DNA from 2 places in the Bradyrhizobium sp. 27S5 genome. Region 1 is predicted to be linked to the other one. Evidence: predicted binding sites of a transcription regulator. Region 1 holds the regulator's gene; the other holds the start of a gene.
The links. Region 1 encodes PhoB, which activates phosphate uptake and scavenging genes when phosphate is short. Its sites were predicted from a motif close to TGTCATNNANCTGTCAT; they were not measured.

Region 1 (4,068 bases):
GGGGAGCAGATGCGACGAGGCGCTGTTGGTCATGGCGTTCACTGCCGGTTTGAAGCCGACAATTGCCGGGCGGCTTGACGCCAGTGCAGCAACGGCCAGCTTCGGAAAACAAAACGGCCGCCTTTGCGGGCGGCACGTACAGGCATTCTATGCTGCGGCCAGTAGGTGTCAATCGCCAGAAGCCGGCCTTTGCCGGCCTTCCTGCGATGCGGAACGAGCGCAATCCGGAGCATTCCGGTGCGGTGGAAAAGCCTCATTGCAGTGCTTAACTTTGTGGGAACATGTGGACGCACGGCCGCGGACTCTTGCGCCAGAGTCACGCCATATTGTAGCGTTTGGCCTGTCGGGTACGACATCTCGTGCGGCAGTACTGGACCCTCTAAGTAGCCTTCGTGTCTCACGTAAACGTTCGGGCGCAAGACCGCGCCCGGCGAGGGCTAAGGGATTCTGGCCGCTGGGATTTTGACCCGGATTTGGCTCGCAGCGCCGCTCCAATGACTGGCCGGCGCGATGCGAAAGGAAGAATGCGATGACTGTATTGACCTGGTCCGACGATCGCGTCGAGCAGCTGAAGAAGCTCTGGGAGTCTGGCCTCTCGGCCAGCCAGATCGCCGCGGAACTTGGCAATGTGACGCGAAACGCCGTGATCGGCAAAGTGCATCGGCTCGGCCTCTCCGGCCGCGCCAAGGCCCCCTCCACGGCGGCACCGCGGCAGCGCAAGGCCCGCCCCGCCCAGCACATGATGCGGGTGGCGCGTCCGGTCTCGCGCGGTAACACCGCGCTGGCGCACGCCTTCGAGGTCGAGATGGAGCCCGATCCGATCTCCTACGACAACGTTGTGCCGATGAGCCAGCGGCTGTCGCTGCTCGAGCTGAATGAAGCCACCTGCCACTGGCCGGTCGGCGATCCCTCGAGCCCGGAATTCTTCTTCTGCGGCGGCAAGGCGCTCGGCGGCCTGCCCTATTGCGCGCACCATTCGCGCGTCGCCTACCAGCCCGCCGGCGATCGCCGCCGGCCGTCGGCGAAACCGCAGATCAAGTGAGCACTCGGGACACTGGCGTAGGACTGAAAAAGAAATCCCCGTGAAAGCGGGGATTTTTTTGTGGCTCGTCGCCCGGATGCATCACCGGCGTCGTCCCGGCGCAGGCCGGGACCCATAACCACGAATGGGTGTTGTTAGAAAGCTGTCTGGCCACTTGCCCATTGCGCCGGCCGCGGCGTATGGGTCCCGGCTTTCGCCGGGACGACGCCGTGTTGCGGCTTGTGAATGCCGCGCGGCCTTACGGCTGCGGCTCGGCCTTCGCGAAGCGGTCGTCGAGCGCGTAGCCGGCGCCGCGCACGGTGCGGATCGGATCCTGCTCGCGGCCCGGATTGAGCAACTTGCGCAGGCGGCCGATATGCACGTCGACGGTGCGCTCGTCGATATAGATGTCGCGGCCCCAGACGCTGTCGAGCAGCTGCTCGCGGCTGAACACCCGGCCGGGATGCTCGAGGAAGAATTCGAGCAGACGATATTCGGTCGGCCCGAGATCGATCGGGCGGCCGGAGCGCGCCACGCGGCGCTTCTCGCGGTCGAGTTCGATATCGCCATAGGTCAGCACGGTGGCAAGCCGCTCCGGGCTCGCACGGCGCAGCAGGCCCTTCACCCGCGCGAGCAGCTCGGGCACCGAGAACGGCTTGACGATGTAATCGTCGGCGCCGGTGGCAAGCCCGCGCACGCGCTCACTCTCCTCGCCGCGCGCGGTCAGCATGATGATCGGAAGCTGCTTGGTCTCGGGCCGCGCCCGCAGACGGCGGCACAGCTCGATGCCGGACAGGCCCGGCAGCATCCAATCGAGTACCACGAGGTCGGGGATGCGCTCCTTCAACCTGGTGTCGGCGTCGTCGCCGCGTCCCACCGTTTCGACGTCGTAGCCTTCCGCATCGAGGTTGTAGCGCAACAGCGTCGTCAGCGCTTCCTCGTCTTCGACTACCAGAATGCGTGCGCTCATCGGTCTAAGTTCTTTCTCTGTGGTGATCCGTTGCCCAAACGCAAACCGAAACACTCAACCCCTGAGCATATTCCCCGTGGAAACGGTTTGTCGCGACGACAATCCGGTTCCGCCGATGCGGATCATGCCCTAGTTGCCCGGCACCGTGGTGGCGAAATTGGTCATATCGCCCTTCGGACGCTTGTCGGTGATCTGCTGGCCCTCGATCATGTAGAACACGGTCTCGGCGATGTTGGTGGCGTGGTCGCCGATCCGCTCGATGTTCTTGGCGCAGAACATCAGATGGATGCAGAACGAGATGTTGCGCGGATCCTCCATCATGTAGGTGAGCAGCTCGCGGAACAGCGAGGTGCAGATCGCATCGACCTCCTCGTCGCCCTTCCAGACGTTCATCGCCGCCGGCAGATCGTGCGCCGCATAGGCGTCGAGCACCGACTTGACCTGAGACAGTACGAGGTCGGTCATGTGCTCGAGGCCGCGGATCAACTTCAGCGGCTGGAAATCGCTCTCCAGCGCGGCGACGCGCTTGCCCATGTTCTTGGCGAGGTCGCCGATCCGCTCGAGGTCGGTCGCGACGCGCATCGCGCTGACGATCTCGCGCAGGTCGATCGCCATCGGCTGGCGGCGGGCGATCGTCAGCACCGCGCGCTCTTCGATGACGCGCTGCAGATTGTCGATCTCGATGTCGGCGGCGACCACGCGCTTGCCCAGCGCGACGTCGCGGCGGATCAGCGCGTCGACCGACTCGGTGATCATGCGCTCGACGAGGCCGCCCATCTCGGCGACCAGGCGGGTCAACTCCTGCAGGTCGCTGTCGAATGCCTTGGCGGTATGTTCAGAAGCCATCGCTTGTCTCCTCAGCCGAACCGGCCGGTGATGTAGTCCTGCGTGCGTCGATCGCTCGGCGAGGTGAAAATCTTGTTGGTGTCGTCGAACTCGATCAGCTCGCCGAGATACATGAAGGCGGTCTTGTCGGAGACGCGCGCCGCCTGCTGCATGTTGTGGGTGACGATCGCGATCGTGTAGTCCTCGGAGAGCTCCTGGATCAGCTCCTCGACCTTGGCGGTCGAGATCGGGTCGAGCGCCGAGCACGGCTCGTCGAACAGGATCACCTCGGGACGCACCGCCACGGTGCGCGCGATGCACAGCCGCTGCTGCTGGCCGCCGGAGAGCGACAGGCCGGAGGCGTTCAGCTTGTCCTTGACCTCGTTCCACAGCGCGCCGCCGCGCAGCGCCTTCTCGACCCGGTCGTCCATCTCGGACTTCGAGATCTTCTCGTAGAGGCGGATGCCGAAGGCGATGTTCTCGTAGATCGTCATCGGGAACGGCGTCGGCTTCTGGAACACCATGCCGACCCGCGCACGCAGCAGATTGAGGTCGAGCTTGGGATCGAGAATGTTGGTCTGGTCCAGCATCAGCTGGCCGACCGCGCGCTGGCCTGGATAGAGGTCATACATCCGGTTGAAGATGCGCAGCAGGGTCGACTTGCCGCAGCCGGACGGGCCGATGAACGCCGTGACGCGGTTGGTGCCGAGCGTCAGGTTGATGTTCTTCAGCGCGTGGTGCTCGCCGTAATAGAAGTTGAGGTTGCGCACCGTGACTTTCGGCGGCGCTTCCGGCAGCGGCACCTGGGGAACGTGGCTCGCGGCAGTCGTGGAGACGGAAAGCTCGGTCATTTTGCGGCCCTTTCGGCACCAAGGATGCGCGCGCCGATGTTCAGCGCGAGCACAGTGAATGTGATGAGCAGCGCACCGCTCCACGCCAGCTCTTTCCAGTAGGCGTAGGGGCTCTGCACGAAGTTGTTGATGGTCACCGGCAGGTTGGCCATGGTCTTGGTCAAATCCCAGCTGAAGAACTGGTTCGACAGCGCGGTGAACAGCAGCGGCGCGGTTTCGCCGGCGACGCGGGCGGTCGCCAGCAGCACGCCGGTGATCAAGCCGGATCGCGCTGCACGATAAGCGATCCGCTTGATCACCAGCGAGCGCGGCAGGCCGAGCGCGGAGGCCGCCTCGCGCAGCGGATTGGGCACCAGCAGCAGCATGTCCTCGGTGGTGCGCAGCACGACCGGGATCACGAT
Region 2 (4,068 bases), 2.1 Mb from region 1:
GTTCCTCCTGCCACGCCGTGCCGAAGCAGGACGACCGCACCAGGCTCGGTGGCGGGCTTGCGATACCGTCGCCGTTCGGTACCTTCTATGCGCCGAACATCTCGCCCGATCCGAACGACGGCATCGGCCGCTGGAGCGAGGCGGATTTCGTCACCGCGGTGATGAAGGGCACCTCGCCATCGGGGGCGCACTATTTCCCGGCGTTTCCCTACACGTCCTATCAATACGCCAAGCTCAATGACGTGCGTGACCTGTTTGCCTATCTGAAGACCTTGCCGCCGGTTGCCGGCAAGGTGCGCGATCACGATTTGCCGTTTCCCTTCAACATCAGGCGCAATGTCGGCGTCTGGAAATTCCTGTTCATGAACGGCCAGCCGTTCATCGCGGACCCCAGCCGTTCGGCGCAGTGGTATCGCGGCGCCTATCTCGTCAACAGCTTTGGCCATTGCGCCGAGTGCCACAGCCCGCGGAATTTCCTCGGCGGCATCATCAGCGCGCAACGCTTCGCCGGCGGCCCGAATCCGGAGGGCGAGGGCTGGGTGCCCAACATCACGCCGAGGGGGCTGTCGGACTGGAGCGCGAAGGATGTCGCCTATTTCCTCGAGAGCGGGCAGACGCCGGACGGCGATAGCGCCGGCGGATCGATGGTGCGCGTGATCCGCAACACCTCGCAGCTCTCGCCGAACGATCGCGACGCAATCGCCGAATACATCAAGTCGCTGCCGCCGGTCGAGGGACCGCCGAAACCGGTGAAGAAGCCCGCGAAGGATTCCTGAGAGGTTTGCTCAGAGCGTGATCCATGTCGTCAGGCGCTTTCACCTGGCTTGGTCATGCCCGGGAGATTTAGCGGGAAGACCCGCTTCGCGAATCTGCCCGGCCATGACGAAAGTGGAGTCGAAGTCTACTTCGCGCCGAACGCCTTGAAGGTGATGATGGTGAGGGTGTCCTGGATGCCCGGGATCACCTGAACCTTCTCGTTGATGAAATGGCCGATGTCGGTGTCGTGGTCGACGTAGAACTTGACCAGCAGATCGTAATTGCCCGCGGTGGAGTAGATCTCGGAGGCAATCTCGGCTTCCGCCAGCGCGTTGGCGACGGTGTAGGACTGGCCGAGCTTGCATTTGATCTGGACGAAGAAAGGAACCATCAAAGTCGTCTCCGGGGGATTTTCGCGACTATAGGCCCAAAACGGGCCGCCAAGGCAAGGCCAACTCAAGGCCAACTCGCGGTAAAGTCAGGCGAACTTGCTGCCGATGGGCGGCCGGGCTAGGACAGGCCATGGTCTTGATCGTAACGGTCTCATTCGTATCAACCGCCGGTGCTGCGAGATGACGCCGGTCGCGCTCACCATTGCCGGCTCGGATTCCTCGGGCGGGGCGGGCATCCAGGCCGACCTCAAGAGCTTTGCCGCGCTCGGCGTTTTCGGGGCCTCCGCGATCACGGCGCTGACCGCGCAGAACACCAGGGGCGTCAGCGGCATCCATCCGGTGCCTGCGGCGTTCGTCACGGCCCAGATCGATGCTGTGTTCTCCGACCTCGACGTCGGCGCGGTCAAGATCGGCATGGTGGCGCAGGCCGAGACAATCGCTGCGATTGCCGACGGGCTGAAGCGCTGGGCACCGCGCCACATTGTGCTCGATCCGGTGATGGTCGCAACCTCGGGCGATCGGCTGCTCGCGGCCGAGGCCGTCGATGCGCTGAGGACCATGCTGTTTCCGCTGGCATCGCTGATCACGCCGAACCTGCCGGAAGCCGCGGCGCTGTTGAACGAGCCGATCGCGTCGAGCGAGGCCGACGTCGCGCGGCAGGGCAGGCAATTGCTGGCGATGGGATGCCGCGCGGTGCTGGTCAAGGGCGGCCACGGGCATGGCGCCGAGAGCATCGACTATCTGATCGATGGCGAGCGCAGCATCGCACTGGCGGCGCCGCGCATCGCCACATCCAACACGCATGGCACCGGCTGCTCGCTGTCGTCGGCGATCGCTGCGGGGCTCGCGAAGGGCGAGGCGATGGAGAGCGCGGTGCGCAACGCCAAGGCGTGGATCACGGACGCCATCGCCGCCGCCGATCGCTTCGCCGTCGGCCACGGCCACGGGCCGGTGCATCACTTCCACAAATATTACTGAGGCTTCGTAGCTTCGTAGCCCGGATGAAGCCAACGGGTCGCGCGAATGCGCGCCCGATGACAGGCTCCGCGAAATCCGGGACCAACTCGTCCGCGGATATAAGACCCCGGATTGCGCTTCGCTTCATCCGGGCACGCATTCATCGATTCTTCGACTGCACGCTTTGTTCCACCGCGATATGCGAGCAACACGCCGCCTGTTCCGCACAGCCGCGACCGTCCATGTCGCCAGATTGTCGCACGCCGCTGTTATCCGCAAGGAAGGGGCGTGCTGCTGATTCTCGTTAACTGTTAGTGAGGCCTTGGGTCACGGGGGTCGTCATCGCCTTGTCACAGCAATCTGTTAGGTGCACAGGCATGGGAAGTGACTCCTTGAGTGAAGAAAGTCCCGAGCGGCACTTTCGCACTTTGTTTATCTCCGATGTCCATCTCGGAGCCCGCGGTTCGCAAGCAGACCGCCTGCTGGACTTCCTCCGCTCTCACGATGCCGACACGATCTACCTCGTTGGTGATATCGTCGACGGCTGGGCGCTGAAGTCGAACTGGTACTGGCCGCAGACCCATAACGATTTCGTGCAGAAAATGCTGCGCAAGGCGCGCAAGGGCGCCAAGGTGATCTACGTCCCGGGCAACCACGACGAGTTCCTGCGCAAATATTACGGCACGCATTTCGGCGGCATCGATGTGGTGGAGAACACCGTTCACACCGGCGCCGACGGCAAGCGCTACCTCGTGATCCACGGCGACATCTTCGATCTCGTGGTGCAGAACGCGCGCTGGCTCGCCCATCTCGGCGACAAGGCCTACGACTTCGCGATCCAGATGAATCGCTTCGTCAACTTCTTCCGCAAGATGTTCGGCGTGCCGTACTGGTCGCTGTCGCAATGGGCCAAGCTGAAGGTCAAGAAGGCGGTGAACTATATCGGCGCGTTCGAGGCGACGCTTGCCGGCGAGGCGCGGCGCCACGGCTGCGACGGCGTGATCTGCGGCCATATCCACTACGCGACGATTCATGACGAGCACGGCATCCGCTACATGAATTGCGGCGACTGGGTGGAGAGTTGCACCGCGCTCGCCGAGCACGAAGACGGCCATTTCGAGATCATCACCTGGACCGATCCGGTGCGCCGGATTGCGCCGGTTCCGCGAGTGACGGCACGCGCTGCATGACGCATATCCTGGTCGCGACCGATGCGTGGCATCCCCAGGTCAACGGGGTTGTCCGCACGCTGACCATGATGGCGCAGGCGGCGAAATCGCTCGGTGTCGAGGTGAGCTTCCTGACGCCGGACGAGTTCCGTACCTTTGCGATGCCGAGCTATCGCGATCTCAGGCTGGCGCTGCCGTATCAGGCCAAGGTCGCCAGCCTGATCGAGGCGGCGAGGCCCGACAGCATCCATATCGCGACCGAAGGCCCGATCGGGCTTGCGGTTCGCCGCTATTGCCGCAAGCGCGGCCTGCCGTTCACGACGAGCTTCCACACCCGCTTCCCCGAATATGTCTCGGCACGGACGCCTGTCCCCGAAGCCTGGGTGTGGCGTGCGCTGCGCTGGTTCCACAGGCCGAGCCGGGCGGTGATGGCGGCGACCTCGGCCTTGGCGGCCGAGCTGCGCCAACGCGGCTTCCGCAACGTGGTGCTGTGGTCGCGCGGCGTCGATACCGCGCTTTTCCATCCGCGCGACGTCGATCTCTGCCTGCCGCAGCCGGTCTATCTCAGCGTCGGCCGGGTGGCAGTGGAGAAGAATCTTGAGGCGTTCCTCGATCTCGATCTGCCCGGCACCAAGATCGTGGTCGGCGACGGCCCGGCGCGGGCGGCGCTGGAGCGAAAATACCCTGAAACCGTCTTCCTCGGCGCCCGCCACGGCGAGGAACTGGCGGAAATCTACGCCGCCGCCGATGTGTTCGTGTTCCCGAGCCGGACCGACACGTTCGGCCTGGTGCTG

Region 2: a site for PhoB is predicted at 2,443-2,459, ahead of WDM24_RS28470 (UDP-2,3-diacylglucosamine diphosphatase). Genes of this name have one in related genera too.

What each region holds. Positions count from the first base shown of each region.
Region 1 covers NZ_CP147714.1:8,092,267-8,096,334, forward strand. Annotated here, with positions in the region: gene WDM24_RS38110 (aspartate aminotransferase family protein) at 1-33, opposite strand, end outside; gene WDM24_RS38115 (GcrA family cell cycle regulator) at 530-1,042, shown strand; gene phoB (phosphate regulon transcriptional regulator PhoB) at 1,281-1,991, opposite strand; gene phoU (phosphate signaling complex protein PhoU) at 2,121-2,837, opposite strand; gene pstB (phosphate ABC transporter ATP-binding protein PstB) at 2,849-3,667, opposite strand; gene pstA (phosphate ABC transporter permease PstA) at 3,664-4,068, opposite strand, start outside.
Region 2 covers NZ_CP147714.1:6,003,678-6,007,745, reverse strand. Annotated here, with positions in the region: gene WDM24_RS28485 (c-type cytochrome) at 1-776, shown strand, start outside; gene WDM24_RS28480 (Lrp/AsnC ligand binding domain-containing protein) at 902-1,147, opposite strand; gene thiD (bifunctional hydroxymethylpyrimidine kinase/phosphomethylpyrimidine kinase) at 1,329-2,126, shown strand; gene WDM24_RS28470 (UDP-2,3-diacylglucosamine diphosphatase) at 2,483-3,295, shown strand; gene WDM24_RS28465 (glycosyltransferase family 1 protein) at 3,292-4,068, shown strand, end outside.